Regions from separate parts of the Spirillospora sp. NPDC048819 genome, predicted to be linked through region 1. Evidence: predicted binding sites of a transcription regulator. Region 1 holds the regulator's gene; the other holds the start of a gene.
The links. The regulator HrcA, encoded in region 1, represses chaperone genes, less so after heat shock. The targets are predictions, from matches to a motif close to TTGGCACTCTCNNNNNGAGAGTGCCAA.
Positions count from the first base shown of each region.

Region 1 (15,877 bases):
GTGGATGTCCTCGACGCCGTCCAGGATTTCCTGGACGACGCGCAGCCCGCTCAGATGCCCGTTCGGCAGGTCGACCTGGGTGACGTCCCCGGTCACCACGACCTTCGACCCGAACCCGAGCCGGGTGAGGAACATCTTCATCTGCTCGGGCGAGGTGTTCTGCGCCTCGTCCAGGATGATGAACGAGTCGTTCAGCGTCCGGCCGCGCATGTAGGCCAGCGGGGCGACCTCGATGGTGCCGGCGGCCATCAGGCGGGGGATCGAGTCGGGGTCGACCATGTCGTGCAGCGCGTCGTACAGCGGCCGCAGGTACGGGTCGATCTTCTCGTAGAGCGTGCCGGGCAGGAACCCGAGCCGCTCCCCCGCCTCCACGGCGGGCCGCGTCAGGATGATCCGGTTGACCTGCTTGTCCTGCAGCGCGCGGACGGCCTTCGCCATTGCCAGGTACGTCTTGCCGGTGCCGGCGGGACCGATCCCGAACACGATCGTGTGCTTGTCGATCGCGTCGACGTAGCGGCGCTGGTTCAGCGTCTTCGGGCGGATCGTGCGGCCCCGGCTGGACAGCACGTCCAGCGTCAGGACCTCGGCGGGACGGGCGTCGCCCTCGCCGCGCAGCATCGCCAGGCTGCGCTCGACCGCGTCGGGGGTGAGCTGGGTGCCGCCCTTCAGCAGGTCGAGCATCTCGGTGAACAGCCGGGAGACCAGGTCGGTCTCGCTCTCCGGGCCCGTCACGGTGATCTCGTTGCCGCGGACGTGGATGTCGATGCCGTCGCCGAACGCCTGCTCTATCGCGTGGAGCAGCTCGTCCCGGGAGCCCAGCAGGCTGACCATCGAATGGTCGTCCGGCACCACGATCTTGATTTGGGAGTGCGAGCCTGTCCGGTCGTCGCGTCCCGTGCGCGTTGACCTCGTGTGAGTTGATTCGACCATCAGCCGGGCCTTGCGGCCTCTCGGACCTGCCTTCTGTCTGCTCCGGGTGTCCAGGTGTACCGGTTCCATGGTACTGGCCGCCCCTGGAACCACGCGGATGGTTTTCGCCGGGGTGGGCACCGGGCGGCCGGAGCGGCCTGGGCGGCGGCGGCCGGGACGGTCAGCCGGGCGGCCAGTTGAGGCCGCGGCCGCCGAGCACGTGCGCGTGCACGTGGAACACGGTCTGCCCGGCCTGCGCGCCGGTGTTGAACACGACCCGGTAGCCGGCCTCGGCGATGCCCTCGTCCACCGCGACCTGGTGGGCCTCGCCCACGAGTTCGGCGAGCAGTTCGGCGTCGTCGGCGGCGAGCCCGCTGACGGTCGGGTGGTGCGCCCTCGGGATCACCAGCACGTGCGTGGGCGCCTGCGGGTTGATGTCGCGGAACGCCACCGTGCCCGCCGACTCCCGGACGATCTTGGCGGGCACGTCCCCGGAAACGATCTTGCAGAACAGGCAGTCGGTCATCCCTCTCCCCTCGCAGGCGGCCCGTGACCGCCCCGGAATCCTATCGAGACCCGTGCGGGCATGGCTCGCGGCGGCCCGCACTCGATAGGGTTTTCGCCGATCGACCTTCCATTGCGGTCGGCATTCCGACCGCCTACTGGTTAAGGTTGTCAGCTCAGGGCGTACCCCCCGGTTCGCAAGGCATTGCGACGCGCCCGGACCGGGCCGGGCACGCCCGATCCACGTCGTTCCGATGGCGACCGTACGAATGAACGGCCGGGGGACGGCAAAGGCGGCGGATAGGTGACCGAGGCAAACCAGGACATGCCCTTTCGTAAACCGAACGACGAGGGTGCGCGTCCAACTGACGTGACCGAGACCCTCGTGGCCAGGGGCACGGCGGGGGCGGTGGCCGCCGCCTGGGACGCCGATCAGGCGGTGACCGCGCTCTACAGCGCCAACTACCGCTCGCTGGTAAGACTCGCCGCCATGCTCGTCCGGGACGCCGGGACGGCCGAAGAGGTCGTCCAGGACGCGTTCGTCGCGATGCACGGCGGGTGGCGCCGGCTGCGCGACCCGGACAAGGCCCTGTCGTACCTGCGCCAGTCGGTGGTCAACCGGTCGCGATCGGTGCTCCGGCACCGCGCCGTCGTCGAGAAGTACGCCCCGAAGGGCCTGCCCGACGCGCCGAGCGCGGAGGCCGGGGCCATCGGGGAGCTGGAACGCTCGGCGGTCATCGACGCGCTGTCCCGGCTTCCCGCCCGCCAGCGGGAGGCGCTCGTCCTTCGCTACTACGCCGATCTGTCCGAAGCGGAGATCGCCAACGCGATGGGCATCTCCCGCGGCGCCGTGAAGAGCCATACGGCGCGCGGGATGACCTCGCTACGCAACGTCCTGGAGCAGTTCTCATGACCACCGACCCCCACGACGAGCACGGGGAGATCCTCCGCCGTGCCCTGAACGCGGAGGCGGACTCGGTCAACCCCGCAGGCGACGGCCTGGAACGCATCCGGGCCCGCATAGCCGACGGCTCCGGCCGCCGGTTCGGTCTCGGACGCATCGGTCTCGCGCGCTTCGGGCTCGGGTTCGACCGGTTCACCGTCAACTGGGCGCGTCCCGTCCTCGCCGTGGCCGCCGCCGTGGCGGTCGCCGGGCTCGGCGTGACCGCGCCGCAGACCATCGATCTCATCCAGCAGTCCGTGGGCAGCAACGGCCCCTCCGGCGAGGGCAGGAACAACACCTCCGGCGACCACACCGACGCCCAGGGGAACCCGGAGTTCCCCGGCCCGCCGTCGGCGGGCGGCACCGCGTCCGACGCCCCGAGCGCCTCGCAGACGCCGTCGTCGACCACCTCGCCGGGACTGTCTTCCTGCAGCATCCCGCCGCCGCCCGGCACCCCCACGGCCGCCGCGTCACCCAGCCCGCAGCCCGCGACCACGCCCGCCGCCACGCCGTGCCCGGGCGGGACGCCGTCGCAGAAGCCGACCACGTCGCCGTCGCCGCCGACGTCCACCTCGCCCGACCCGGACGAGCCCACCAACGCGCCGACGTCGCCCTCGACGAGCGAGTCCGCCAAGACCACCGATCAGGGCGCCGCGGGAGCCGCGGCCTCCACCCCCTGACCGGCCGGCCCTCCCCTCACGGGCGGGCCTACCAGCGGCCGGTGGCCGCCATCAGCACCGCGGCGGCCGCCACCCCGGCCGTCGACGTGCGCAGGACCGTCGGACCGAGGCGCACCGGGCGCCCGCCGGCCGCGGTGAACCCCTCCAGTTCGTCTTCGGTGATGCCGCCCTCGGGCCCCACCACCACGACGATCTCGCCCTCCGCGGGCGGTTCCAGGGCGCTGAGCCGCACACCGGCCTCTTCGTGCAGGACGACGGCGAGGGACGCCGCGGTGATCCGCGCGACGACGTCATCGGTGGACGCAAGCCCGGCGATCTCGGGCAGCAGGCTGCGCCTGGCCTGCTTGCCGGCCTCGCGGGCGGCGCCGCGCCAGCGTCCGAGGGCCTTCTCCCGGCGCTCGGGGCGCCACTGCGTGATGCAGCGGGCCGCCGACCACGGGACGATCTCGTCCACCCCGGCCTCGGTCATCGTCTCGACCGCCAGCTCGCCCCGGTCGCCCTTCGGGAGCGCCTGGACGACCACGATGCGGGGCGACGGCGGCGGCCGCCGGTGCCGGGCCAGCACGTCCAGGGTCAGGGACGCGCGGTCCGCGGCGGTGACGACGCATTCGGCCAGCAGCCCCTCGCCGTCGGTCAGGTCGACGCGCTCACCGGGCCGCAGCCGCCGCACGGCCGCGGCGTGCCGCCCCTCGGGGCCGTCCAGGACGACGCTGCCGCGCTCCAGCGCGTCCGTCCCGGCGAGGAAGACCGGCGGGCTCACGCGCGCACTCCGTGAGGGGCTTCGCCCATGTCAGTCCCCCGACCCACGATGCTCCGAGTCATGTTCCGGATCGCCGCGGCGGCCCTCGTCGTAGGCCGCCGCCACTGCTCTTCAGTGCTGGTTGAAGACGTCCTTGAGCCGCGAGAACACGCCGCGCTGACCCGGCGCGAACTTGCCGGGCGGACGCTCCTCGCCGCGCAGCACCGCCAGGCGCCGCAGCAACTCCTCCTGCTCCTCGTCGAGCCGGTTCGGCGTCTCCACGTTCACGTGGATCATCAGGTCGCCGCGGCCGCTCTCGTTCAGGTGCCGCACACCCCGGTTGTAGAGCGTGATGACCTGCCCCGACTGCGTGCCGGGCTTGATGTCGACGCTCTCGGCGGCGTCCAGGGTCTCGATCGTGACGCTGGTGCCGAGCGCCGCCGCCGTCATCGGGATCTCGACCGTGCAGTGCAGGTCGTCGCCCTCCCGCTCGAAGATCGGGTGCGGCTTCTCCACGATCTCCAGGAACAGGTCGCCGGGCGGGCCGCCGCCGGGACCGACCTCGCCCTCGCCGGCGAGCTGGATGTGGATGCCGTTCTCCACCCCGGCCGGGATCTTGACCTTGACGGTCCGCCGGGTGCGGACCCGCCCGTCGCCCGAGCACTCGGTGCACGGGTTGCGGATCACCGAGCCGAACCCGCCGCAGGCCGGGCAGGGCCGGGCCGTCATGACCTGGCCGAGGAACGAGCGCTGCACCTGCTGCACCTCGCCGCGCCCGTGGCACGTCTCACACGTGTCCGGGTGGGTGCCGGGCGCGCAGCCCGACCCCTCGCAGGCGGCGCAGGCGACCGCGGTGTCGATGGACAGCTCGCGGGTCGTGCCGAACGCCGTCTCGCTCAGGTCGAGCTCCACCCGCAGCGTCGCGTTGCGGCCGCGCCGCGCCCGCGACCGCGGGCCCCGGGACGTCGCCGTGCCGAAGAAGGCGTCCATGATGTCGCTGAACGGGAACCCGGCACCGCCGAACCCGCCGGCGCCGCCCGCGGCCGCGGACGCGAACGGGTCCGCGCCGAGGTCGTACATCTCGCGCTTCTTCGGGTCGGAGAGCACCTCGTACGCCTGGGTGATCTCTTTGAACCTGTCCTGGGTCTCCGGATCCGGGTTGACGTCCGGGTGGAGCTCCCGCGCGAGCCGGCGATAGGCCTTCTTGACCTCGTCGGCGCTGGCGTCCCGCCGGACGCCCAGGGTCGCGTAGTAGTCGTTGGCCACTTACGACCCCGCCAGGATCTGTCCCACGTAGCGTGCCACTGCCCGTACCGCTCCCATCGTGCTGGGGTAATCCATGCGTGTAGGCCCGAGCACACCCAGCCGGGCCAGAGTGAGGTCGCCCACGCCGTAGTCGGCGGCGACGACCGAAGTCGATCGGAGCCCCAGGTCGGGGTTCTCGGTGCCGATCCGCACCGTAACTGTAGAGGAATCGCCGGTCTCGCCGAGCAGCCGCATCAAGATGACCTGCTCCTCGAGCGCGACGAGGACCTCCCGCAGGCTGGGCGAGAAGTCCACGGCGGCGAGGTTGGCCGCACCGGCGAAGACGATCTTCTCCTCATGCTTTTCGACGAGCGTCTCCAGGAGCACCGACAGCACCGCCGCCGCGAGCGGCCGGTCCGCCTGGACCACCTTCTCGGGCAGGTCCGCCACCGCCGTCGGGACGTCACCGAGGCCGAGCCCGTCCAGGCACGTGTTGAGCAACGCCCGCAGGTGCCCGATCGATTCCTCGGAGACGGTGCCGCTGGTCTCGATGACCCGCTGCTCCACCCGCCCCGTGTTCGTGATCAGGACGAGCAGCAGCCGGCCCTCGGCGACCGGCACCAGCTCGACGTGCCGCACCGACGAGCGCGTCAGCGACGGGTACTGCACGACGGCGACCTGCCGGGTGAGCTGCGCGAGCAGCCGCACCGTCCGCCCGACGACGTCGTCGAGGTCGTAGGCGCCGGACAGGAACGTCTCGATCGCGCGGCGTTCGGCGACCGACAGCGGCTTGATCGTGGACAGCCGGTCGACGAACAGCCGGTAGCCCTTGTCGGTGGGGACGCGGCCGGCACTGGTGTGCGGCTGGGCGATGTACCCCTGCTCCTCCAGCACCGCCATGTCGTTGCGGATGGTGGCGGAGGACACGCCGAGGTTGTGCCGGTCCACCAGCGTCTTGGACCCCACCGGCTCGTTGGTGGAGACATAGTCCTCGACTATGGCGCGCAGGACCGCGAGTTTACGGTCGTCCAGCACCGTGTCACCTCCTTCGTCCCCGTCCATGGGCCCCCGATCGTCCGCACCGCACTGCTGGCACTCATTGCTCCCGAGTGCCAAGTGTACGACCCGCGGGGGCACTCTGGAGTGCCCGCGCGCACCCCCGTACGGCTGCGCGATCCTACCCGTATCGGACGGCGCCGCCACGCCGAGGGACGAGGGACGACGGCGCGCGGGCGTCCCGCCGGGTTAATGTGCGGACCCGTGCGGAGTAAGAAATACGGAAACGACGTGCTGGCCGGCGACTGGCGCAGGCCCCGCAAGGGCCTGATCCCCGAGGTCCCGGCCGAGCCGGGTCTGGTCGCCGAGGACCCCGCTAGCGGATTCTGCGGCGCCGTCGTCGGCTGCGACAAGTTCGGCGTCACCCTCGAAGACCGGTTCGGCAAGCGGCGCGTGTTCCCGCTGGAGAACGCGGGCTTCCTCATCGACGGCGAGCCCGTGACGCTCGTCCGGCCGGAGGCCGCGCCCAGAGGGCCGGCCCGTTCCGCGTCGGGCTCGATCGCCGTCGAGGGGGTGCGGGCCCGGGTGGCGAAGGAGAGCCGCATCTACGTGGAGGGCGTTCACGACGCCGAGCTGGTCGAGAAGATCTGGGGCCACGACCTGCGGGTCGAGGGCGTCGTCGTGGAGTACCTCGAAGGCGTGGACGACCTGCCCGCCATCGTCGAGGAGTTCGACCCCGGTGAGGAGCGCCGCCTCGGGGTCCTCGTCGACCATCTCGTGGAGGGCTCCAAGGAGTCCCGGATCGCCGCCCGGGTCTCGTCCCCACACGTCCTGATCACCGGACACCCGTTCATCGACATCTGGGAGGCCGTCAAGCCCGCCTCCGTCGGCATCCGCGCCTGGCCGCGCATCCCGCGCGGCATCCCCTGGAAGGACGGCGTCGTCGCCGAACTCGGCTGGGGCGACGACACGGGCGCGGCCTGGAAGCGAATCCTGGGCTCGGTCAACTCCTACACGGACCTGGAACCGGCCCTCCTGGGCCGCGTGGAGGAACTCATCGACTTCGTCACGGTCCCCTAGGTCAGATCGCGGACGACTAGGTCAGATCGCGGACGACGGCGTCCCCCAGAAGCCGTCCGCGCAGAGTCAGGACCGCGCGGCCCGCCTCGTACGGGCCGGGCTCGATCAGCCCGCCGTCGACGGCCCGCCGGACGGCCTTGTCGTCCAGCAGCCCGGCGGGGCAGCCCTGGGCGAGCCGCAGTTCGAGCATGATCCGCTCGATGCGCCGGTCCTCCTCGCCCAGGACCTCCCTGGCGTGCGCCGGGGTGGCGCCCTCCGCGAGACGCGCGGCGTACGCGGCGGGATGCTTGACGTTCCACCAGCGGGTCCCGCCGACGTGGCTGTGCGCGCCGGGTCCGACGCCCCACCAGTCGGCGCCCGTCCAATAGAGCATGTTGTGCCGGCAGGCGGCGCCGGGGTCGGCGGCCCAGTTGGAGATCTCGTACCAGTGCAGGCCGTGCGCGCTCAGCATCTCGTCGGCGATCAGGTAGCGGTCGGCCATGGCGTCGTCGTCGGGCGCCGTCAGCTCCCCCCGCCTCACCTGCGCCGCAAGCCGGGTGCCCTCCTCGACGATGAGCGCGTAGGCCGACACGTGGTCGGGTTCCGCGGCGAGGGCCGACTCCAGTGAGGCCCTCCAGTCGTCGTGGGTCTCCCCCGGCGTCCCGTAGATGAGGTCGAGATTGACGTGCTCGAACCCCGCCTTACGTGTCCACTCCACCACCTGCGGGACACGCCCTGGCGTATGGCTGCGCTCCAGGACGGCCAGAACGTGCTCGCGCGCGCTCTGCATGCCGTAGGAGATCCGCGTGAACCCGACTTCCCGCAATCGGGCCACATACGCCTCGTCCACGGATTCGGGATTTGCCTCCGTGGTGACCTCCGCGCCCGCCGCAAGCCCGAACTCGGCGTCGATCGCATCGAGAACACGGCCCAGATCGTCCGCCGGCAGCAGAGTCGGTGTGCCACCGCCCACGAAGACCGTCTCGACGGGCAGTTCCGCGTCGCCCAGCACCCGCCGGGCCAACCTCACCTCACCGATGGCGGTGTCGGCGTAGGAATCGCGTTCGGCGCCCGGCCCGAGCTCCGTCGCCGTGTACGTGTTGAAGTCGCAGTATCCGCACCGCGTCACGCAGAACGGCACATGCACGTAGAACGCGAACGGACGCGTCCCCAATCCCTCCAGGGCGCCGGCGGGCAACGCCCCATCAGCGGGCACGGGATCACCATCAGGCAGCGTGGAAGGCACCCTTCCAGTCTGCCCGGCCCAAGCCCCTGCTCAGTCCGCCGAGTCTTCGCGGAGCCTGTCTCGGAGCCAGTCGGGGATGTGCTCTTCGCTGCGGGGAAACCGGTCGAGGTCCAGGGCATAGGCGGACGGGGTGAGCGGCGGGGTGAAGTCGGGCTCGCCGTCGTAGTCGAATTCGGCGCTGAAATGCCCCGAGCGCTCGATCTGCAGCCGTGCGGTGAACCACGCGCCTTTGCCGCGCCGGTACATGACGCGCCGGAGCTCGTCCATCTTCCCCACGGCCTGCCCGGGAGGCATGGCCTTGTGGCGCTCGCCGTCCGGCCCCTCGACCTCGAAGGAGGCACTGTCGATGCCGACCGTGGCGCAGAACTCGAAGTCGAGCCGCTCCCAGCCCGACGGGGCGGCGGACCGCAGCGCGCGGACGGCGCCGTTCACCGTCTCCCGCTCCTTCGGAGAACGCAGAACCTGCTCGGGGTGGGTCACGCTACCTCCGGGAGGTCGTCAGATCGGTTGACCGGCACGCTACCCGTCCGACCGTACCGACTTGCGCACCGCGAGAAAGCGCAGCGCCCACCGTGTCGCGCATCACGGACGCAAACCGCGGCGGCCGCTCATCATGACACCGGCACCCGCGCACGCACATCGGCGACCGTCCGCGGCGACCCCGGCCGCCGCCCCGGCCACGCGACCGCCCCGGGTCTCGCGATCGCGTCCGAAGGCAGATTCGAGCATGCGAGAATCTGATCGCGCAGCGAGCCGAAAGGCGAGTCGGAGCGATGCAGCGATCGCACGCATTTCCCGACGATGGAGGGCCGCCGGGCCCGAAGAAGGAGGGAAATGCAATCGAACGCGGCGCCGGCTCGGGTGGTGCTGTGCGGTGAGCCTGAGGGCTGGCACTACGTGGTGGTGGACGCCTCGGGCGCCGAGCGGCGCTCCGAGTTCGCCGGGGCGGGCACGCGCTGGCAGACGGGCGCGGGGTCCGGGCCGGAGCCGGCGTGGTGGCGGCGGAGGCTCTCCGAGACGGCCGAGGGGCTGCGGGAGGTGGTCGCGGAGCGGCTGACCGACGCGACGTTCCGCGAACTGGGCGTCGAGACCGTCATCACCTGGTTCGCGGTGGACGAACCCGTCACGTGGGAGGGGCTCGTCACGCTGCGGGAGGCGGACCCGGCGCGGTTCCCCGGCCGGGTGGCGCCGTTCGTGATCACGCTGGAGCCGGGGCGCGGGGCGCTGCTGCCGGACGCGAGCCTGCTGTTCTCCACTCGGGCGCCGGACGCCTGGACGACTCTCGCCGCGGTGGCCGAGCGCTGCGGCACCCGCCCGCCGAAGTCGTCGTTCCTGTGCGGGTGGGCGGGTCACCGCAGCGTGCGCGTCGGGCGGGGGACGCTGGCGCTGTCCACGGGCCGGGGCGAGGACGGCGTGGAGCGGCTCGCGGAGATCTGCGCGACGCGGCCCGCCGGCTGGAGCGGCAACCCGGAGATGCGCCTGCGGTTCGACGGCGTCGACCTGCTCGACGAGCCCGCCGAGGACGTGGTCGCGCTGCTGGGCGAGCTCGGGCACGAGGTCGTGCGGCGGGGGCGGACGGCCCGGCTCGCCGTGTCGGGTCTCACTCTTTACGCGCCCGATGCGGCCGACGCCGCCGCGGAGCGGTTCACCGGCGTGTCCCTGCGGCCGCCGGCCACGCCGGCGCGGCTGCCGAGGCCGCTGCGGACGCGGGCCTGACGGACACACGAACCCGACACCCACGGGCGACCGGGGCGTCACCGGATCGCGACCCGGCCGGTCTAGATTCCGCGATCATGAGAAGCCGTGCGCGTCATGCCGTGCTCGCCTTGACCGGCGCCGCCCTCGCCGGTGCTCCCCTCACCGCCGCCGTCTCCCCCGCCGCCGCCGCGCAGCCGGGCACGATCATCGTCGAGCGCGGTGGTCCCGCCCGGTCGGTGCCGTTCACCGCGGCGCGGGACGGGGAGGCCGTGATCTCCTTCGCCGCGTCCGCTCCGGGCGTCTCCTGGGCCCGTGAGGGCGCCGAGTCCGCCGTCGTGTCGATCGCGGTGGACGGACGCCATGTGACCGATGTCGTCGTCCCGTCGTCGGAGCCGGTGGCCCGCAGCTTCGGGCTCGGGCACGTCCGGGAGGGCGCGCACGAGGTGACGCTGCGGTTCGCCCAGGGCAGCGCCCCGGCCGCCCGCAGCGTCGCCCTCGGCGCCACCAGCGTCCGGATGCCCACCACGGAGGCGACGGCCCTGCGGCACGCGCCCATCGTCGTCGGGCGGACGGGATGGCCGTTCGGCGACCCGTACCAGAACGCGACCACCGACACCCCGCTGATCGCCTGGCACGAGACGCGGCCCGCCGGCACTCCCGGGCACCGGGTCATCGAGTACTCGATGGTGTGGAGCAACGAGGACGGCGGCACCGACACGCCCGCGCTGATGGCGCGCTGGGGCCGCACGACCGACATCGAGTGGGTGTACCGGGTCGAGGTGGACGCGTCCGGGCGGCGCGTGGACGGCACCGCGGTCTACCAGGCGCCGCTGCACCTGACGTTCCAGTTCACCGGCCGCTTCGAGGGTGATCACCCGGTGCTGCAGACGTGCACGCAGAACAACAACCTGTGCGACGTCGTCTCGCCCGACCCGCCGCTGCGCTTCCTGCTCGACGCCTCCGGGACCCGTCCGGAGGGGCGCGCCCGCGAGGCCGTCATGGATCGTGAGCCGTGGACGTACCGTGTCGCGGCCCAGGAGATGGTGCGCGAGGGGAAGATCGAGAACCCGTCCGATCCGGCGACGCGGGAGGTCGGCGACCAGCGCACGTACCTGTTCGCCGAGTTCGCCAAGTCGACCGGTGCGGCGACCGCGTGGGGGTCGGCGCCGGGTGTGGCGCTCGGCGTCCGGCTCAAGTCCGATCCGTCCACGCTCTACCGCTCCGACCACGATCAGCCCACCTGGTCGATCGACCGGGACGGCGCCGTCGCCACCACCGTCGAACTGCCGGAGGGGACGGCGGTGTCCGACATCGCGGTGATCGAGGCGATCCGCCGTCCGACGGGGTTCGGCGACAACGGCGCACCGGCCACGGTCACGTCGGTCAACCGCGGGTTCTTCCTGGACGAGTCGTACCTCCCGCAGCCGTCGTCCATCGAATGGCGGGGGTCGGTGACGCTCACCCGGGAGAAGCCGTCGGCCGTCCTCTGGAGTCCCGGACTCGCGTGATCCCGGCCCGGTGGCGCGAAACGGCCACCGGGCGGGCGGAAGCGGGAACCCGTGCGAACTCCCGGCGCGTCCTAAGAGTCATACACTTCGCCAATAGGTCGCATAGCGAACGCGCAGAGCGAACTTAGGAGAGGACTTCCGCCATGGCCTACGGGCCTCCCCCGTCGCCCGGCCAGGGGCAGCCGCAGCAGGCCCCGTGGCAGCAGCCTGGAAACGTCTGGCAGCAGCCCCAGCAGCAGCCACCGCAGCAGCAGGCCGGTCCGGCCTGGCAGCAGCAGCCCCAGCAGCCGAGCGGGGGCACCGCCCAGATGCCCGGTCACTACGGCCCCGTCTCCGACGACGAGAAGACGTGGTCGCTCATGGCGTACGTGGGCCAGTTCCTCATCGGCGCGATCGCGCCGGCCATCGTCTACGTCGGCAAGGCGCGCTCGCCGTTCGTCCGCCGGCACGCCGCCCAGGGCCTCAACATGGGCCTCGCGGCCATCGCCGTGTGGATCGTCGGCGGACTGCTGTCCCTGGCCGTCGAGGTGCTGATCTGGCTGCCGCTGGGCTTCACGGCCGCCGTGATGTTCTTCCTCGTCTACGCGGGGAGGGCCGCCAATCGCGGCGAGTTCCGGCGGGTGCCGCCCGTGGTCGCCTGGCCCCTGCTGAAGAAATAAGTCCGTGCCGAGGGGCCCGGCGCGAAGCCGGGCCGCCTGCGGGCTGAAGCCGGGTTACTTCCGGGCGTGAAACCGGGTCACTTGCGGCCCTTGTCGGCGGGCTCGCCGCCACTGGTGGACAGCGCCGCGACGAAGGCCTCCTGCGGGACGTCCACCCGCCCGATGGTCTTCATCCGCTTCTTGCCCTCCTTCTGCCTCTCCAGCAGCTTGCGCTTGCGGGAGATGTCGCCGCCGTAGCACTTGGCGAGGACGTCCTTGCGGATGGCGCGGATGTTCTCACGGGCGATGATCCGGGCGCCGACCGCCGCCTGGATGGGCACCTCGTACTGCTGCCGCGGGATGAGCTCCTTGAGCTTGGACGTCATCATCAGCCCGTACTCGCGCGACTTGTCCTTGTGGACGATCTGGCTGAACGCGTCCACCGACTCGCCCTGCAGCAGGATGTCGACCTTCACCAGGTCGGACTCCTGCTCGCCGCTGGGCTCGTAGTCCAGCGAGGCGTACCCGCGGGTCCGCGACTTCAGCTGGTCGAAGAAGTCGAAGATGATCTCGGCGAGCGGCAGCGTGTAGCGGATCTCGACGCGCTCCTCCGACAGGTAGTCCATGCCGAGCAGCACCCCGCGGCGGCCCTGGCACAGCTCCATGATCGCGCCGATGTGCTCGGACGGGGACAGCAGCGTCGCCCGCACCACCGGCTCGTACACCGTGGCGATCTTGCCCTCGGGGAACTCGCTGGGGTTGGTGACGGTGTGCTCCGTCCCGTCCTCCATGACCACGCGGTACACGACGTTCGGCGCGGTGGAGATCAGCGACAGGCCGAACTCGCGCTCCAGCCGCTCCCGGACGATCTCCATGTGCAGCAGCCCGAGGAACCCGCAGCGGAACCCGAACCCGAGCGCCGCCGACGTCTCCGGCTCGTAGACCAGCGCGGCGTCGTTCAGCCGCAGCTTGTCGAGCGCGTCGCGCAGCTCCGGATACTGGTCGCCGTCCAGCGGGTACAGGCCGGAGAACACCATCGGCCTGGGGTCGCGGTAGCCGCCGAGCGCCTCGGGCGCCTGCCGCGACGCGCCGGTCACGGTGTCGCCGACGCGCGCCTGCCGGACGTCCTTCACCCCGGTGATCAGGTAGCCGACCTCGCCGACGCCGAGGCCCTGCACCGGCTTCGGCTCCGGGGCGATCACGCCGACCTCCAGGGTCTCGTGCGCGGCCCCGGTCGACATCATCAGGCTCTTCTCGCGCCGCGACAGCCGCCCGTCGATGATCCGGATGTAGGTCACCACACCGCGGTAGGTGTCGTACACCGAGTCGAAGATCAGCGCGCGGGCCGGCCCGTCGGGATCGCCGACCGGCGCCGGCACCTCCGCGACGATCTTGTCGAGCAGCTCGCGGACGCCCTCGCCGGTCTTGCCCGACACGCGCAGCACGTCCGACGGCTCGCAGCCGATGATCCCGGCCAGTTCCTCGGCGTACTTGTCCGGCTGCGCCGCGGGCAGGTCGATCTTGTTGAGGACGGGGATCAGGTGCAGGTCCGCCTCGAGCGCCAGATACAGGTTGGCCAGCGTCTGCGCCTCGATGCCCTGCGCCGCGTCCACCAGCAGGACCGCGCCCTCGCACGCCGCGAGCGACCGCGACACCTCGTAGGAGAAGTCGACGTGCCCCGGGGTGTCGATCAGGTTGAGCACGTGGTCGACGCCGCCGGACGTCCACGGCAGCCGGACGGCCTGGCTCTTGATCGTGATGCCGCGCTCGCGCTCGATGTCCATGCGGTCGAGGTACTGGGCGCGCATCTGGCGCCCCTCGACCACACCGGTCAACTGCAGCATCCGGTCCGCGAGGGTCGACTTGCCATGGTCGATGTGCGCGATGATGCAGAAGTTGCGGATGATCGCGGGATCGGTCTTGTCAGGCGCTGGCACCGGGGTCCGTTCACAAAATCTCAGTAGCTGGGCAAGGACACGTGTACCTCCCATGGTCCCATGTCCTTCGCGATGCTCAGTGCACGACCCGGTTTGGGGCAGGCCTCGGCGATTGGTAAGCTGTGCGACTGCGTGTGGCGTAGCGTCGTGCCCCGGGGGGTACCGTCCGCCCCCGTTCAGACCTTTCGTCAGAGCCTGCCGACCGTGCAGGCGAGGATCGCGACCAAGCTGAGGCACTACCGACGTGGCTAACATCAAGTCCCAGATCAAGCGCAACAAGCAGAACGAGAAGGCCCGGCTGCGCAACAAGGCCGTCAAGTCCGAGCTGAAGACGGTGATCCGCAAGTTCCGCGAGGCCGCCGACGCCGGCGACGTCGCCGTCGCCGTCGCCGCGCAGCAGAACGCCGCGCGCAAGCTGGACAAGGCCGTCAGCAAGGGCGTCATCCACAAGAACCAGGCCGCCAACCGCAAGTCGGCGATCGCCAAGCGCGCCGCCGCGCTGCAGGCGAAGTAAGAGCCGCACGCACCGGGGCCGGCCATGGCGCGCCGGCCCCGACGCATGTCCATGGACGAGCGGCGCGCGGTGAGGATCTCCAAGTATCTCGCCCGGCATCTGCGGCACCGCCCCGAGCGGATCGGCCTCACGCTCGATCCCGGGGGTTGGGCCGACGTCGCCGAACTGCTGGCGGCCGCCGCACGCCACGGCTTCCCTTTCACGCGCGCCGAACTCGAACACGTCGTCGCGGCCAACGACAAGCAGCGCTACGTCCTCGATGGGAACAGGATCCGGGCCGCCCAGGGCCACTCGATCCAGGTCGACCTGGACCTGCCTTCGGCGTCCCCGCCGGAACTCCTCTACCACGGCACCGTGAACCGCTCCGTGGAATCGATCCTGCGCGACGGCCTCCTGCCCATGGGGCGGCACGCCGTCCACCTGTCCCCCGACCGTGAGACGGCCCGGCGCGTCGGCGCCCGCCGCGGCGAACCCGTCGTCCTGGTCGTCCAGGCCGGGCGGATGGCCGCCGACGGGCACGAGTTCCGCGTCAGCTCGAACGGCGTGTGGCTGGTCGACCTCGTCCCGCCGGGATATCTGCGCGAATGACCTCGGCGGCCGCCCAGTCCGGGACGTGCCGCACCCACTCGGGCCCCTTCTGCGGCCCGAACAGATACCGGTAGGGGACGATCTCCCGGATGGCCTGGTGCACGTCCAGCCGGTCATCGATCATGTGGGTGATCCCCAGGTCGGCACAATGCCCGGCCTTCTCCGCCCGCTTCCGGCAGAACCGGACGTTCTCCCTGGGCAGGCCCGTCCGCGCGTAGAAGTCGTGGTGGTCGAGCCATGCCAGCGTGCGCTTGCGCACCCGGTCGCCGCACTTGGAGATGATCCACGCCCGTCCGCCGAAGTCGTCGATCAGGCCCGGCAGCACCTCGTACACGCCCTCGTTCGCGGGCGAGGCGAGGGCCGCCTCGAAACTCCCGCCGAGGAACGCGGTGTCGGCGTCGCCGGGGGCCAGCGGCCCCCCGTGGATGACCCGGCCGAAATCGACGCCGAGCCGAGGTTCGATGTTCATGCATCAACCCTCGGACCTCCGCCCCTAAAACAGAACTATCAATGACCCACCCAGCTATAGTCAACGACTATGGACCTGGGCCGCCTCTCCACGGACGCGCTCGCCTCGTTCGCCGTCTTCGCCGACCACCTCAACTTCACCCGGGCCGCCGAAGACCTCCACATCTCCCAGCCCGCCCTCCACGTCAAGGTGCGCAAACTCACC
Region 1 covers NZ_JBEZGN010000002.1:327,497-343,373, forward strand. Annotated here, with positions in the region: gene AB0C35_RS04605 (PhoH family protein) at 1-831, opposite strand, end outside; gene AB0C35_RS04610 (histidine triad nucleotide-binding protein) at 1,091-1,435, opposite strand; gene AB0C35_RS04615 (SigE family RNA polymerase sigma factor) at 1,784-2,326, shown strand; gene AB0C35_RS04620 (hypothetical protein) at 2,323-3,036, shown strand; gene AB0C35_RS04625 (16S rRNA (uracil(1498)-N(3))-methyltransferase) at 3,065-3,796, opposite strand; gene dnaJ (molecular chaperone DnaJ) at 3,908-5,041, opposite strand; gene hrcA (heat-inducible transcriptional repressor HrcA) at 5,042-6,055, opposite strand; gene AB0C35_RS04640 (DUF3097 domain-containing protein) at 6,269-7,096, shown strand; gene hemW (radical SAM family heme chaperone HemW) at 7,113-8,321, opposite strand; gene AB0C35_RS04650 (hypothetical protein) at 8,352-8,801, opposite strand; gene AB0C35_RS04655 (hypothetical protein) at 9,156-10,037, shown strand; gene AB0C35_RS04660 (hypothetical protein) at 10,115-11,527, shown strand; gene AB0C35_RS04665 (DUF4870 domain-containing protein) at 11,671-12,186, shown strand; gene lepA (translation elongation factor 4) at 12,264-14,102, opposite strand; gene rpsT (30S ribosomal protein S20) at 14,347-14,616, shown strand; gene AB0C35_RS04680 (RNA 2'-phosphotransferase) at 14,668-15,204, shown strand; gene AB0C35_RS04685 (hypothetical protein) at 15,146-15,673, opposite strand; gene AB0C35_RS04690 (LysR family transcriptional regulator) at 15,743-15,877, shown strand, end outside.

Region 2 (15,877 bases), on a different contig from region 1:
ATAAGGGACGGTGTGTCGCGAGATCGATCTCGCCGTTACTCTCCGTTTGCCAAGGCTTCTCGATCGCAGGATTCTTACGGCGGGAAAGTCACAGCGGACTCAAGTGCGCCGGGGAAATGCCTGTTTGCGCTCGGCCAGCCAGCGTGCGCGCAGGCCACCGGGCACGTCCTCGACGGTCAGGGCGTAGCAGATGTGGTCGCGCCAGGCTCCGTCGATGTGCAGATGGCGGCGCCGAATTCCCTCTTCCCGGAATCCGAGCTTTTCGACGACGCGGCGGCTTGCCGTGTTCTCCGGACGGATATTCGCCTCCAGGCGGTGGAGGCCGACGGTGAAGAAACAGTGATCGACGGCGAGGGCGACCGCGGTGGGAATGACGCCGCGGCCGGCGACCTGCTTGTCGACCCAGTAGCCGATCTGGGCGGAACGGGCCGAGCCCCAGACGATCGCGCCGATGGTGAGCTGCCCGGCGAATTCGCCTTCGTGGGTGACGACCCAGGGCAGGGCGAGGCCTTGGCGGGCTTCGCGGCGCATGGTGTGGACCATGCTGAGGTAGGGGCCGAGGCCGCTGCGGAACAGCGGTGTCTCGGGGTTGGTGGGCTCCCAGGGGCGGAGCCAGTCGGCGTTGCGCACCCGCAGTTCACGCCAGACGGCGGCATCGCGGTGCCGGAGCGGGCGCAGCCCGACAGGACCCTCGGTCAGGGTGGCAGGCCATCCCCGCAAACGTTCCACGGCTCCATGATTCCCTGGTCGGACGTCTGGACGCCATCAATTGTCGCCGAGAAACGGTCACTCAGGTCGTTCAAGGGCCGTTTTCATGTCGGGGCGGGCCGTTTCGCGCGCTGCTCAGCCGGTGGGCGGGCGGGGGTGGTCGCCGCCCTTGATCTGGTCGACGGCGTGGGCGAGGACGCGGCCGAGGACGGTCATGCCGTCGCGGACGCCGCCCGTCGAGCCCGGCAGGTTGACGATGAGGGTGCCGCCCGCGACGCCGGCGAGCCCGCGGGACAGGATCGCGGCGGGCACCATGTCGCGCCCCTCCAGCCGGATGGCCTCCGCAATACCCGGTATCTCCCATTCGATGATCTGACGGGTCATCTCCGGGGTCTGGTCGGTGGGGGTGAGGCCGGTCCCGCCGGAGGTGACGACGACGTCGTAGTGGGCGGCGACGGCGTCCCGGAGGGTCTCGGCGACCGGGTCCCCGTCCGGGATGACGACCGGGCCGTCCACCCGGCAGCCGAGGTCCTCCAGCATCTCGACGAGGACGGGGCCGGATTTGTCCGGGTAGACGCCCGCGGCGGCCCGGTTCGACACGGTGACCGCCATCGCCCTGATCATCGGCGCCACACGCCCTTCTTGCCGCCGGTCTTCTCCTCGACCCGCACGTCGCCGATCACGGCGGCGGGGTCGACGGCCTTGACCATGTCGACCAGGGCCAGCGCGGCGACGCTGACGGACGTCAGCGCCTCCATCTCCACGCCCGTGCGGTCCGCGGTGCGGGTGACGGCAGTGATCGCGACGCCCTCGTCCCGGATCTCCAGGTCGACCGTGACTCCGTGGAGCGCGATCGGGTGGCACAGCGGGACGAGGTCAGGGACGCGCTTGGCCCCCATGATCCCCGCGATGCGGGCGACGGACAGGGCGTCGCCCTTGGGGATGTCACCCGCGCGGAGGAGGGCGACGCACTCGGCTGAGAGGTGGACGAAGCCCGTGGCGGTCGCTGTCCGGGCGGAGACGTCCTTGGACGACACGTCGACCATGCGGGCCGCGCCCGCGTCGTCCAGGTGGGTGAATTCGGGACCCGTGGCACTCAAGACGGCAACCTCATGACGTCGACGTGGGAACCGGCGGGGAGCGCTTCGACATCCTCCGGCAGAACGATGAGCGCGTTGGCGGACGCAAGCGAGCCGAGCTGGTGCGAGCCCTGCACCTCGGCCGCCGTGACGGAGTAGGAGCCGCGGTGGAACGACAGCCTGCCGCGCAGGAAATGGCGGAGCCCGGCGGGTGACTTGACGTCCTCGGCGAGGACGGCGCTCACCGTGGGCAGGGGGTCGGGTTCCAGTCCTTGCATGGCGCGCAGGGCGGGGCGTACGAAAACCTGGAACGACACGTACGCGCTTACCGGGTTGCCAGGGAGGGTGAAGACCGGCGTGTCCTCAAGGAGGCCGAACCCTTGAGGCTTACCGGGACGCATGCGCACCTTGTGAAAGCCCACCGTGCCCGTGCCGGAAAGTACTTCCTTGACGACGTCCTTGGTGCCCATGGAGACGCCGCCGGTGGTGACGATGGCATCGGCACGGACGAGCTGGTCTTCGAACATCTCCAGCACCTTGGCGGGCTCGTCCACGACGGTGGCCTGCCGGAAGCCCATTCCGCCCGCCTCCACGACGGCGGCGGTGAGCATGTAGCTGTTGGACTCCCAGATCTGGCCGTGCCCGAGCGGTGAGCCCGGTTCGCGGAGTTCGTCCCCGGTGGCGACGACCACGACGCGGGGCCTCGGCCGCACCGTCACCCGGGACCGTCCCACCGCGGCGATCATGCCGATCTGCGGGGCGCCGAGCCGGGTGCCGGCGTCCACGACGACCTGCCCGGCGACGACGTCCTCGCCCGCGCGGCGGATGTAGTTGCCCGCCGGCGCGGCGCGCGAGACCCGGACGGTCGCGTTGCCGCCGTCCGTCCACTCGACGGGGATCACCGCGTCGGCGCCGGCCGGCAGCGGCGCGCCCGTCATGATCCGGGCGGTCAGGCCGGGCCTGATCGCCGACACGCCGGAGTCGCCCGCGACGATGTCCCCGACGACGGGCAGCGTGACCGGGTCGGTCTCGGTCGCCGCCGCGATGTCGGCCGCGACGACGGCGTAGCCGTCCATCGCGGAGTTGTCGAACGGCGGCAGCGGGACGGGCGCGGACACCGACTCCGCGAGCACCGTCCCCTGCGCCTCCAACAGCGCCAGGTCGAGCGGCGGCAGCACCGCGACGCCGCCGAGGATGTCCGTCAGATGCTCATCGACCGTTCTCATGCCCACGGCCCCAGTCTGACGGGTCGTCACGAGTCCCCGGAGCCGCCCGTGCCGCCGGACGCGTCGTGCTCGCGCACGAACTCGCGCAGCCACGGGATGAACTCCGGTGCCAGGTCGGGACGTTCCGAGGCGAACTGGACGACGGTCCGGAGGTATTCGAGCTTGTTGCCCGTGTCGTACCGGCGTCCCCGGAACTTGACGCCGTAGACGCCGCCGCCCTGGTCGGCGGGCGTGTCGGCGAGGGTGCGCAGCGCGTCGGTCAGCTGGATCTCGCCGCCGCGTCCCGGCGGGGTCTTCTCCAGGACGTCGAACACCGCGGGGTCGCAGACGTACCGGCCGATGATGATCCAGTTGCTCGGCGCCTCCTCGGCGGAGGGCTTCTCGACGAGGTCGGAGATCCGGACGACGTCGTCCTCGCCGGTCGCCTCGATGGCCGCGCACCCGTACGCCGAGACCTGGTCGGGCTCGACCTCCATCAGCGCGACCACGCTGCCGCCGTACTGCCCCCGCACCTCGATCATGCGCCGCAGCAGGTTGTCGCGCGCGTCGATCATGTCGTCGCCGAGCAGCACCGCGAACGGCTCGTTCCCGACGTGCTGGCGGGCGCAGTGCACCGCGTGCCCGAGCCCGCGCGGCTCGCCCTGCCGCACATAATGCATGACGGCCAGGTCACTGGACGCGTGGACGGCGTTGAGGCGCTCGTCGTCGCCCTTGGCGCGCAGTGCCTCCTCCAGCTCGTACGCTCGGTCGAAGTGGTCCTCGATGGACCGCTTGCTGCGGCCGGTCACCATCAGGACGTCGCTGAGACCCGCGTCCACCGCCTCCTCGACGACGTACTGGATCGCCGGTTTGTCGACGATGGGCAGCATTTCCTTGGGAGTCGCCTTGGTGGCGGGCAAGAATCGGGTACCGAGGCCGGCCGCCGGGACGACCGCCTTGAGCACAGGTGCATTGTCGGCCATGTATTGACCCTAGCCACCCACGAGGACGGCAGCGTGCAGGACATCGTTTCGAAGACCGACCTACGAGCCGAACTGATCGGCAGACGTGCGGCGATGCCGCCCGAAGCCCGTACCGCGGCCGGGAGGTCGATCCGGGACGCGCTGCTGCCGGTCCCCGAGGTCGAGATGGCGGGGACCGTCGCGGCGTACGTCTCGATCGGCACCGAACCGGACACCCGCGGGCTGCTGTTCGCGCTGTGGAAGCGCGGCACGTACGTGCTGCTCCCCCGCCTGCTCCCGGACGGCGATCTCGACTGGGCGTCTTATGAGGGCCCCGACTCGCTCGTCCCGGGGCCGCGCGGACGCCTGGAACCGTCCGAGCCGCCCCGTGGGCCGGGCGCGGTGGCCAGCGCGGACGTCGTTCTCGCCCCGGCGCTGGCCGCCGACCGCACCGGCATGCGCCTCGGCCGCGGCGGCGGCTCCTACGACCGGGCGCTCGCACGGGTCGGCCCGGCGATCCTGACCGTGGCGCTGCTGTACGACCAGGAACTCCTGCAGACGGTGCCGGCCGAACCGCACGACCAGCGCGTCCGCGCGGCCGTGACCCCGTCCCAGGGCCTCGTCCGGCTCGGCTGACGAGCGGGCCGGCGCCCTGAGGCGGCGACCCGGGCCGGGCGGGTCGTCGGCGGGGCTCATTAGAGTGAGAAAGGCAAGATCGCGGGAGCGGTCGTGCGGAGGCGAAACGGGAGGTTCCAGATGACGGCGCCGTGGCGGATCCTGTCCCTGCCCCCGATCGACCAGAACGTCGTCCGGCGGCTGTTCGAGCCGCTCGGGGACGCCGCGGAGGTGACGTTCCCGCAGGCCAGGGAGCGCGCGGCATTGCTGTCCGCACTTTCCGGCGCCGACATCGTGATCGCCGACTTCAGTGCACGGCTGGCCCTGGACGCCGAGGCCGTACGGGCCGCGCCGCGCCTGGCGTTCGTCCAGATGCCCGCGGTCGGAACGGACAGCATCGACATCGCCGCGCTGGCGGCCGCGGGCGTGCCCGCGGCGAACGCGGCGGGCTTCAACGCGCGCGGGGTCGCCGAGTGGGCGGTGGGCGCGTCGTTCGCGCTGTGCCGCCACCTCGCCTGGGCGGACAGGGGCGTCCGCGCCGGCAAGTGGCCGCAGATGGAGGTGGTCGCCCGGCGTCCGCGCGAGATCCACACGCAGCGCGTCGGCATCGTCGGCTTCGGCGCGATCGGCGCCGAGGCGGCACGGCTGTTCGCGGCGCTCGGCTGCGCCGTCTCCTACTGGACGAGGCGTCCGCGTCCCGAGGCCGCGGCCAGATACCGGGAACTGGACGACCTGCTGGCCACGTCCGACATCGTCGTCCTCGCTCTGCCGCTGACAGACGAGACCCGCGGGATGATCGGTCCCGAACGTCTCGCCCTACTGCCGGACGACGCGCTGCTGGTGAACGTGGCGCGCGGGGGCATCGTGCCTGACGACGCCATAGTCGCCGCTCTGGAGTCGGGACGGCTGGCGGGCGCGGCCCTGGACGTGTTCGACGAGGAACCCCTTCCGGACGACCATCCGCTCCGCACCAACGAGGACGTGCTGCTGTCCCCGCACGCGGCCGGAACGTCCGTTCAGTCACAGTTGAACCTCGTGTCGGTCGTACGCGACAACGTCACCGCGGCCGTGGAGGGACGCGAGGTGCAGAATGTGGTCAACGGTGTGAACCCGCACGTCAGACGGCGATAACGGGGATCCCCGGCATGCCGTCCCTCAACCGCAAATGTGCGATCGGCCCGTGAATCTGTAGGATTCCTAAACGATCAACTTTGACGACCCCGAAGGGTGGGATGTGCATCTCGACATCTGGCTACTCCTCGGGGCCACGCTCGTACTCAGCGCCATCATCGCGGTCAGGCTGTCGCACCAGGCGGGCCTGCCGACCCTCCTGGCGTACATGGGCCTCGGCCTTCTCATCGGCGAGTCCGGCCCCCTCCACATCAACTTCGACGACGTCGAGCTCGCCAATACGCTCGGCTTCGCCGCCCTCGTCCTGATCCTCGCCGAGGGCGGTCTCAGCACCAGCTGGCGGCACGTGCGGCCCTCGGTGCCCGCCGCGATCAGCGTTTCCACGATCGGCACGCTGATCAGCATCGTCGTGGTGGCGCTGTCCGCCATGTGGCTGATCGACATGCCCTGGCAGCCGGCGTTCCTGCTCGGCGCCGTGCTCGCCCCGACCGACGCGGCCGCCGTGTTCTCGGTGCTGCGGCGGCTGCCGCTGCCGTCCCGGCTGTCCGGGCTGCTGGAGGCCGAGTCGGGCTTCAACGACGCGCCCGTCGTGATCATCGTGATCGCGCTCAGCACCCACACCGGCGCGCCCAACCTCGCCGAGCTGTTCGGCCTGATGGTGTACGAGCTGGTCGCGGGCGGCGTCGTCGGCGTCGCCATCGGCTGGCTCGGCGCGCAGGGCCTGCGCCGCCTCGCGCTGCCCGCCTCCGGCCTCTATCCGATCGCGGTGCTGTCGCTGGCCGTCGCCGCCTACGGCGCCGCGTCGCTGCTGCACGCCAGCGGGTTCCTCGCCGTGTACGTCGCCGCCCTCGTCCTCGGCAACGCCCGGCTCCCGCACCGGCCCGCGACCCGCGGCTTCGCCGAAGGCGTCGGCTGGCTGGCCCAGATCGGGGTCTTCGTGATGCTGGGCCTGCTGGCCTCCCCCGGCGAGCTGCCCGGCCAGATCGTGCCCGCGCTGGTGATCGGGTTCGTGCTGCTGCTCGTCGCGCGTCCCGTGTCGATCGTGCTGTCCACGCTCGGGTTCAAGCTGTCGTGGGGCGAGAAGATGTTCGCGTCCTGGGCCGGGCTGCGCGGCGCCGTGCCGATCATCCTCGCCACCATCCCGATGGTGGCGGGGGTCGAGGGCTCCGCACGGATGTTCTCGATCGTCTTCACCATCGTCGTGATCTTCACGCTGCTCCAGGGCCCCACACTGCCCCTGGCGGCGCGCTGGTGCCGGCTGGAGAGCGACGAGCAGACCCGGGAGCTGGACGTGGAAGCGGCGCCGCTGGAGGAACTGCACGCCGACCTGCTGGAGGTCCGGATTCCGGCCGACTCCATGCTGAACGGCGTGGAGATCTTCGAGCTGCGGCTGCCGCCCGGCGCGTCCGTCACGCTCATCGTGCGGAACGGGTCCAGCTTCGTCCCGGAACCCACCACGCCTCTGCAAGCCGGTGACACCCTCTTGGTCGTGACCACCGACGCAGTGCGCGAGGCCACGGAACGCCGTCTGCGCGCGGTCAGCCGGAAGGGCAGGCTGGCCGGCTGGTTCGGCGAGAAGGGAATCTGACTTGCCGTCCCGTGACAGGGTGCCGTACCGGGACCGGTCGTCTTGCCGTCCCGTGACCGGTGGTCTTGTGGCCGGTGGTCTTGTGACCAGGTTGTTCGCCGGCCTGTGACCGGGCTGTTCCCCGGCCTGCCGGACTATGACCGGTCAGGGAACAGGTCGGGGGCGAATCCTGTTTCAGCCACGGGTACCATTAGCAGTCGTTCAAAGTGAGTGCCAGTCCGGGTTGAGCCGGACTGAGTCAGCGAGGAGGAACCGTGCCGACGTATCAGTACGTTTGCACCGAGTGCGCCGAGCCTCTGGAGGTCGTGCAGAAGTTCAGCGACGACGCGCTGACCGAATGCCCGGCCTGCGAGGGCAGGCTCCGCAAGGTCTTCTCGGCGGCGGGGATCATCTTCAAGGGGTCGGGCTTCTACCGCACCGACAGCCGCGGCTCCGGCAAGACCTCGGCCGCGGGCGCCTCGTCCAACGGCGCCGCCTCGAACGGCGACTCGCCGTCCGACTCGTCCAAGTCGGATAAGTCTGACAAGTCGTCCTCGCCTTCCGCCTCCTCGTCCTCTGGTAGCGACTCCTCCTCGTCCTCCAGTACGTCGTCGTCCTCCTCTTCCTCCTCCGAAAAGGTCGCCTGACCCCTTCTCGGAGCCCCTCCGGGCCACGCACGGTGAGCCGGGCGATCCGCCGTCCCCTGGTGGGCGGGCGGATCTCCCGGCTTTTGTCGTGCCCAGAACTCGCCCGTCCCGGACATCCCGCCGGCGAGCCCACGTGAAGCGCATCAGCGCCGCGAACCCCGCCGCGTTAACCGGAGACATCCCCCGGTAGACTCCTCCCTGCCACCGCGACATCTACATCTCAAGAGGTAGCCGCGGTGCCGGTACCTGCCTCAGATGACGTAGCCCAGGTCCAATCTCTCGCCGGAGGCGCCGGCGATGCCGTCCCGCGACGATTTAGAGGGCGAGAGACGACCGGCAGGCCGGCTCTCCCGACTCGACGAAGCCCTGTCCCGAGAAGGCGCGGGGCTGCATGGAAATCTCGCGATAGTACTTGACATTCATCTCGCCCATCGAGACAGTCTGAAAGACGCGACATATCTCGATTGTCGGAGAGTGCACAGGAGAGGAATCATGAGCACACAGAGCCCGGCTCCCCCCAGGACGTGGGCCCATCGCCTGGCCGGACTGATCGCCGGCAGGCGCACCAAATGGGCAGTCCTGGCCCTGTGGGTCGTCCTGCTCGTCGCCCTCGGGCCCCTGGCCGGCAAGCTCGGCGACGTCGAGGAGAACGACGCGGCGTCCTGGCTCCCCGCCGGAGCGGAATCGACCCAGGTCGTCGAACTTGAAGAACAGTTCCGCAAGGACGAGACGATGCTCGCGGTCGTCGTCTACGAGCGCGCCGAGGGGATCACCGCCGACGACCGCGCGAAGGCCGCCTCGGACGTCTCCGCGTTGCAGAACCTGCCCGGCGCACAGAAAGTACAGGGCCCGATCCCGTCCGAGGACGGAAAAGCGCTGCAGACCCTTGTGCCCCTCACAGACGAGGACCTGACCGGTGCCGTCGACGAGGCGCGTGAGCTCGCCGAGCGCGGACCTCCTGGGCTGACCTCGCACGTCACCGGTCCCGCCGGAAGCGGCGCCGACCAGTTCGAGGTCTTCGAGACCATCGACGGGTTCCTGCTCATGGCCGCGGGCTCCGTCGTCATCGTCCTCTTGCTCATCATCTATCGCAGCCCGATGCTGTGGTTCGTCCCGGTACTGAGCGCCCTCTTCGCCCTCGGGCTGGCCCAATCACTGGTGTACCTGCTGGCCAAGTACGGGGACCTCACCGTCAACGGCCAGAGCGCCGGAATCCTGACCGTCCTCGTCTTCGGCGTCGCCACCGACTACGCACTGCTGCTCGTCGCCCGATATCGGGAGGAACTGCACCGCCACGAGGACCGGCACGAGGCCATGGCCTACGCGCTGCACCGCGCCGGACCGGCCATCATCGCGTCCGCCGCCACCGTCGCGGTCGGCCTGCTATGCCTGCTGCTCGCCGAGATGAACTCCACCGCCGGCATGGGACCCGTGGCCGCCGCGGGCGTCCTGACCGCGCTCGCCGCGATGACGACCCTCCTGCCCGCACTCCTGGTCATCTGCGGACGGTGGCTGTTCTGGCCGCTGATCCCCCGCTACGACGTCAAGTACCTGGAGCCGGAGGCGTACGAGTCGGAACACGGCATCTGGAGCCGAGTGGCCCGCCTCATCAGCAAGCGCCCGCGCGCGCTCTGGGCCGCCACCATGCTCGGCCTGATCGTCCTCAGCCTTGGCCTGACCACCCTCAAGGCGGACGGCCTCTCGGACGCGGGGATGTTCACCGGACGCCCCGACTCCGTCAAGGGCACCGAGGCCGTCGCCCGGCACTACCCCGCCGGCTCCGGTTCCCCGGCCGTCGTCATCGGCTCCGCGTCGGCGTCCGACAAGATCGCCGATACCGTCCGCGGCACGTCGGGCGTCGCCCAAGTCAGCGCACCCGCCACGGCGAACGGGCTGGTCAAGTACGAGGCGACGCTGAAGGACGCGGCGGACAGCGAGGCCGCCCGCGCGACCATCGACCGGCTGCGCGCCGCCGTGCACGACGTCCCGTCCGCGGACGCCAAGGTCGGGGGCATGACCGCGACGTCCCTGGACATCCAGCGGGCCTCCGCCCGCGACAACAAGGTGATCATCCCGATCGTGCTGGGCGTGGTGTTCCTGATCCTCGTCGCGCTGCTGCGCGCCCTGGTCGCGCCGCTGCTGATGATGGGCACCGTGGTCCTGTCGTTCCTGGCCTCGCTCGGCGCCTGTGCGGTGATCTTCGAGTACGGGTTCGGCTTCGAGGGAACCGACGCCGGTTTCCCGCTGCTGGCCTTCATCTTCCTGGTCGCGCTGGGGGTCGACTACAACATCTTCCTGATGCATCGCGTCCGGGAGGAATCGCAGGTTCTCGGGACCCGCCGCGGCATCCAGCGCGGCCTCACCGTCACCGGCGGTGTGATCACCTCGGCCGGTCTGGTCCTGGCGGCCACGTTCGCCTCCATGGTCACGCTGCCGCTGGTGTTCATGGTCGAGATGGGCTTCGCGGTCGCGTTCGGGGTGCTGCTCGACACCTTCATCGTCCGGTCTCTGCTGCTCCCGGCCCTGTCGTACGACATCGGGCGGCGGATCTGGACACCGGGCCGCCTCGCCAAGCGCAAGCCGGCCGCCGACCCGCCCAAGGTCCTCGAACGGGTCGGCTGACGCCGCCACAGATCCCGGCTCCGGCCGGGACGGGGAAGGGGAGGGGTCCGGCTTCGGCCGGGCCCCTTCTTCGTGCCGCGGAGTTATCCACAATCGGCGGACGGTCTCCCGGGCGCCGGCGCGGGATGGCTAATGTCGGCGCCATGTCCACTCAGCCTTCCGCCGCGCCGCCCACCGCCGAGATCGGGGTCATCGGCGGCTCCGGGTTCTACTCGTTCCTTCACGACGTCGAGGAGGTCCGAGTCGAGACCCCGTACGGGCCTCCGAGCGACCCCATCGCCGTCGGCGAGCTGGCGGGACGCCGCGTCGCGTTCGTCCCCCGCCACGGCCGCGACCACCGGTTCCCGCCGCACAAGATCCCCTACCGGGCCAACATGTGGGCGCTGCGCTCACTCGGCGTCCGGCAGGTCCTGGCGCCGAGCGCGGTCGGCTCCCTCACCCCCGACTACGGCCCGGGCACGCTCGCCGTCCCCGACCAGCTCGCCGACCGCACGTCCGGACGCGAGCAGACCTACTACGAGTCGGGCGCCGCCGTGCACGTGTCGTTCTCCGACCCGTACTGCCCGGCGGGCCGCCGCGCCGCCGTGGAATCCGCGCGGACGGCCGGCTGGGACCCCGTCGACCGCGGCACCCTCGTCGTCATCGAGGGGCCGCGCTTCTCGACCCGGGCGGAATCCCAGTGGTTCGCCTCCCAGGGCTGGACGCTCATCGGGATGACCGGCCACCCCGAGGCCGTCCTCGCCCGCGAACTCGCCCTCTGCTACACGTCCCTGTGCCTTGTCACCGACCTCGATGCGGGCATCGAGGAGGGCGAGGGCGTCACCATGGAGGAGGTCCTCCGCGTCTTCGGCGAGAACATCGACCGTCTCCGCACCCTCGTGGCCGACGTCGTCAAGACGCTGCCCGCCGAGCGCACCTGCCCCTGTCCGAACGTCCTGGACGGCATGAAGCTCCCCCTGGAACTTCCGTGAACGCCCGCTTAGCCCGCCTGCGACGGCCGCTGGCGGCACTGTTCGCCGCGGCCGCCGCGGGCCTCGCCCTCATGGCCCTGCGCCCCGGTCCGCCACCGTCCGTCCGGGTCCTGGCCGCCGCCCGCGACCTCCCGGCCGGAACCGCCCTCGCCCCAACCGACCTGCACCATGTGAACCTGCCGCCCGCCGCCGTCCCGTCCGGCGCCCTCCGCTCCGGCACCGGCCGGACCCTCGCCGCCCCCATGCGCGAAGGCGAGCCCCTCACCGACGCCCGCGTCGTCGGCGACGGCCTACTCCGCGCCTACGGCCCCGGCACGGTCGCGACCCCGGTCCGCATAGCCGACGCCGACGCCGTCCGCCTCCTCCACCCGGGCGACCACATCGACGTCCTGACCACCCCGGCGCCACCCGCCTTGCCCGACGCCACCGCAAGCCACCCCCGAGGCGACGCCCGGGTCGTGGTGTCATCGATCCCCGTCATCACCGTCCCCGCCCCCGACGAGGCCGACAGCCGACAGGGCGCCCTGGTCGTCCTGGCGACCACCAGAGCCCAAGCCCTCGCCTTAGCGGCCGCCACCGCCCCCCTGACCCTCACCATCACCGCCCCTGCCCCGTAATCAAGAGCAAGCTTGGCCTCACGTCCCGAAGCTGCGCGATTCCCCAACGATGTTGGACGCACCGGTCGCCCGGCACGTGCTCACCGCGGACGGTCAGCCCCCTGCCCCGCCCCCGGACCGCCACCCCCCGGCGCGTGCTCACCGTGGACGGTCAGTCCCCTGGGCCGGCCCCAGACCGCCGCCCCCGACGGACCGGCAGCCACCACGGCGCGCTGATCCGAGGTACGCCCCGCCCCCACGACATCCCTGACTCCCGCCCCCACCGCAGTCGACTCTCACTCGCAGCGGACCCTCACCCGCAACCCTGAACTTGGCATGTCACACAAGGTTTCATTACCATCCGTAGCCGTTCCTGCGCTCTCGATTCACCAGGGAGACGCACCCCCTAACCCCCGGAGCCGGCATGAGTGGTTTCAAGAAGTTCCTCCTGCGCGGAAACCTCGTCGAACTCGCGGTCGCGTTCGTCGTCGGAGCAGCGTTCGCGGGCCTGGTGAAGGACTTCGCGAGTTCCTTCATCACGCCGCTGATCGCGCTGATCGGCGGCGAGCCCGACTACACGGCCCTGGCCGTGACGATCAACGGAACCAAGTTCCCGTACGGCATCTTCGTGACCTCGGCGATCGCGTTCGTCATCACGGCGGCGATCGTCTACTTCCTCGTGGTGTTGCCGACGACCAAGCTGATCGAGCGAATGGACCGGGGCAAGGAGGCCGCCGAGCACGAGTGCCCACAGTGCCTCAGCGACATCCCGGTGAAGGCCCGCCGCTGCCGCTACTGCACCGCCGAGGTCGTCCCCGCCACCGAGGCCCCCTATCAGGGCGGCCCCGCCTAGCCTCGACACACCCGCGCCAAGTAGCCCGCAGGCCCTGCTGCCGCCCCCGAACGGCGCTGACCTGGGGCCGTGCTCCCCGCGGGCCCGAACTGACCCCGACCGGTGCTGCTCTCCGGCGGTACTGCTCTCAGGTCGTTCCGACCCCGCGCCCGAGCCGACCCCAGGCAGTGCTGGCCCCGCACCACGTTGCCGCAGCATCGTCTGGGGCCAGCTCGGATCGAGGGCAACACCACCCGGGGCCGGCGCCGCGCGAGTTCCCGCACGAGACCGCCGACGCCCTGGGCGAGCAGCACAAAGCACAGGAAACCGAGAGTGATCGCCGACCAGATCACGGGCGCGCTCGCCTGTACGGCGCTGTTCTGGCGGCGGCGGTGGCCCGTCCAGCTCGCCGTGGCCCTGCTCGTGACCGGAACGTTCGCGCACCTGATGACCGGTCCGACGCTGATCGCCCTGTTCATCGTCGCGGCGCACCGTCCCGTCCGCACGACGGCCTGGGTGAGCGCGCCGGCCTTCGCCCCGCTGCCGCTGTTCGTCGCCCCGCCGTACCTGCCATCGCGGGCCGCACCGCGTACCGCATCGTCCGGGAGAGCCTGACGAACGCCCGCAGACATGCGCCCGGCTGCCGAGGTCGCCGTGACGGTACGCAGCGGCCTCGTGCCGGTCCCGAGCCGTGCCGACCCCCGGGCCGAGCCGCGTTGCCCTCGGACCGTGCCGGTCCCGGGTCGTGCCGCCCCCGGCGGTGATGGTCTCGGACGGTCCTGGCCTCGGGCGGTGTTGCCCTCGGGCCGAGCCGGTTCTGGGCCGAGCTGCCCCGCGCCGCGTGACCTCGGGCCGACCCCAGGCCGTGTTGGCCCCGGGCAGTGCTGGCCCCCCGGCGGGTTAGTCCCGGACGGTCCTGGCCCCGCGCCGCGTTGTCCTCGGGCCGTGTCGGTCCCAGGGGCGTGGTTGCACTTGGCGGTGTTGGGCTTGGGTGGTGTTTGAGGGTGATGCGCTGCGTGGTGGGTCGGGGGTGGGTTATTCGTTTTCGGTGCCGAATTCCCAGTGCCAGGGTTCGAACGGGTTGCTGTAGGCCCATGCCGGGTGGATCCATCCGAACTTCCCGGCGTTGTTCTCCATCCAGTTGAACTGGACGGAGCCTGAGTTCTGCACGCCGCCGCAGAGGTCGAGCGCTTGGCCCTTCCCGTGGTTGCTGGTCCCGGGGACGGCCGCGAAGCCGGGCCTCCGCGCGTAGACCGAGTGCTGCTCAGAGAGGCTCCGGTACGCGTCCGTGACGCACATGTCGCGGCCGAACCGGCGCTTGTACGAGGCGTTCAGCTTGTAGAAGCCCAGCGCCGCGTCCGCCCGCAGCTTGTGCCCCTTCTGCGGCAGGTCGCACAGGTACTTCGCCGGGATCAGCCCGTTGGGGAACTGCTTGGCGTCGGCGGCGAGGCTTTCGTCGCATTTGAGTTGCAGCCGCTTCAGCCTGCTCACCGCAAGCTTGTCGAGCATCGTGTTGAGCTGTTTGGTGAGCTCCGCCGACTTGGTCTTCAGCCCGTTCACCTCCTGCTGGAGGCGGGTCTGCTCGACCGCGTTGCGCGACTGCAGTTCCTGCGCGGTCGACGCGAGCCGCTTCCGCCGCGACTGCAGGTCGTCGGCGCGGTCCACGAGCGCCTGCTGCGACCTGGCGAGCAGCGTCACGTCCGCCGTCGAGCGAAGCGCCTGGCTCGGATCGCCCCCACCGAAGATCGCCATGGACCCGACGGCGCCACTCTGCTTGTACGAGGAGTTCGCCAGCCTGGCCAGCGGCTCACGGATCTTGTTCAGCTCGGCCTCGGCCACCGCGAGGTCCTTCAGGGTGCCTCGCAGCTTGACCTGCGAGGCGGCCAGATCCTTCTGCCGGCCTTTCATCTGCTTGGTGGCCTTCTCCAGCTCGGTGCGAGCCTTCGACGCCTCACGGCGCAACGACTCCAGGGTGTCGCCCTCGGCCGCGCCGGCGGCGCCGAGCGGTGAGAGCGTCGTCATCACCAGGAAGACCGCGGTCAGCGCCGCCGACCGGGGGTACGGCACGGTGGTTTTCCTCCTGATGCCCAAATGCGGAACAGCGGCAGAACGGTACTACAGGTTCTACGATGACCTGTGCGTAATCGGTTCAGCGGCCACGGTGACCATCGCGATCACCCTGCCGCTCGCACCACCTTCGCATCCACCAGACGTCCTCCCACCCTGGTGGGCACGGCCTCCTCGTCGTGGTCTGCGACGGTGACGGGGACGGCGCCGGCGGGCGTCTCGTCCGCCGCGGTGTGGTCCTGGGAGCGGGCGCCCGATTCGGCGCCTTGGTCGCCGCCTGCGGCTCCTGCTCGGGCGGTATGTACTCCCCGTACGTCGGCTCACCTGCGGGGACGGCCGGCGCCACCTTCTGCGCGGAGGTCCCCACCGTCCCGGGCAACTCCCCCGGCGACTCCTCACTCGCCCCGAACACGATCACGGTGGCCAGCACGACGGGCACCACGAAGACACCGGCGGCGACGCCGATCCATTTGGCCCGGGACGAACGCTCGTCCACCTCGTCTTCGGCAGCCCTGCCACTCGGCTGCCCGCGATGCCGACCCGTCACGGCACCGAAGCGTACCCACAGCGGCCCCACCAGGCCTAGAGTCCTGGGGCGCCACATAAGAAGGAGCGCGCAACGCGCCCCTTCCCCTACCCTGTAGGTGCCGTCCGCTACGCTCTTGCCGCGAGCGACGACATGCCTCCGTAGCTCAGGGGATAGAGCACCGCTCTCCTAAAGCGGGTGCCGCAGGTTCGAATCCTGCCGGAGGCGCCCTCGATGAAGTGTGCTGGCCAGCCGAAGTGTGACGGCCGGTCGGGGCGTCCGTCGTTCCGGGAGATCATCTCGGGCCTCCCGTGTCGGCACCCTTGCAGGCACGATCCGGCTACGTTCG
Region 2 covers NZ_JBEZGN010000003.1:198,445-214,321, reverse strand. Annotated here, with positions in the region: gene AB0C35_RS06870 (GNAT family protein) at 100-720, opposite strand; gene AB0C35_RS06865 (MogA/MoaB family molybdenum cofactor biosynthesis protein) at 844-1,320, opposite strand; gene moaC (cyclic pyranopterin monophosphate synthase MoaC) at 1,329-1,754, opposite strand; gene glp (gephyrin-like molybdotransferase Glp) at 1,805-3,013, opposite strand; gene galU (UTP--glucose-1-phosphate uridylyltransferase GalU) at 3,040-3,975, opposite strand; gene AB0C35_RS06845 (5-formyltetrahydrofolate cyclo-ligase) at 4,009-4,590, shown strand; gene AB0C35_RS06840 (NAD(P)-dependent oxidoreductase) at 4,711-5,700, shown strand; gene AB0C35_RS06835 (potassium/proton antiporter) at 5,804-7,288, shown strand; gene AB0C35_RS06830 (FmdB family zinc ribbon protein) at 7,543-7,914, shown strand; gene AB0C35_RS06825 (MMPL family transporter) at 8,407-10,536, shown strand; gene AB0C35_RS06820 (S-methyl-5'-thioadenosine phosphorylase) at 10,680-11,507, shown strand; gene AB0C35_RS06815 (RcpC/CpaB family pilus assembly protein) at 11,504-12,124, shown strand; gene AB0C35_RS06810 (MscL family protein) at 12,528-12,956, shown strand; gene AB0C35_RS06805 (hypothetical protein) at 13,269-13,550, shown strand; gene AB0C35_RS06800 (D-alanyl-D-alanine carboxypeptidase family protein) at 13,971-15,002, opposite strand; gene AB0C35_RS06795 (hypothetical protein) at 15,085-15,549, opposite strand; tRNA gene AB0C35_RS06790 (tRNA-Arg) at 15,684-15,756, shown strand.
Region 2: AB0C35_RS06830 (FmdB family zinc ribbon protein) is a predicted target of HrcA. The motif match lies at 7,479-7,505, and genes of this name have one in related genera.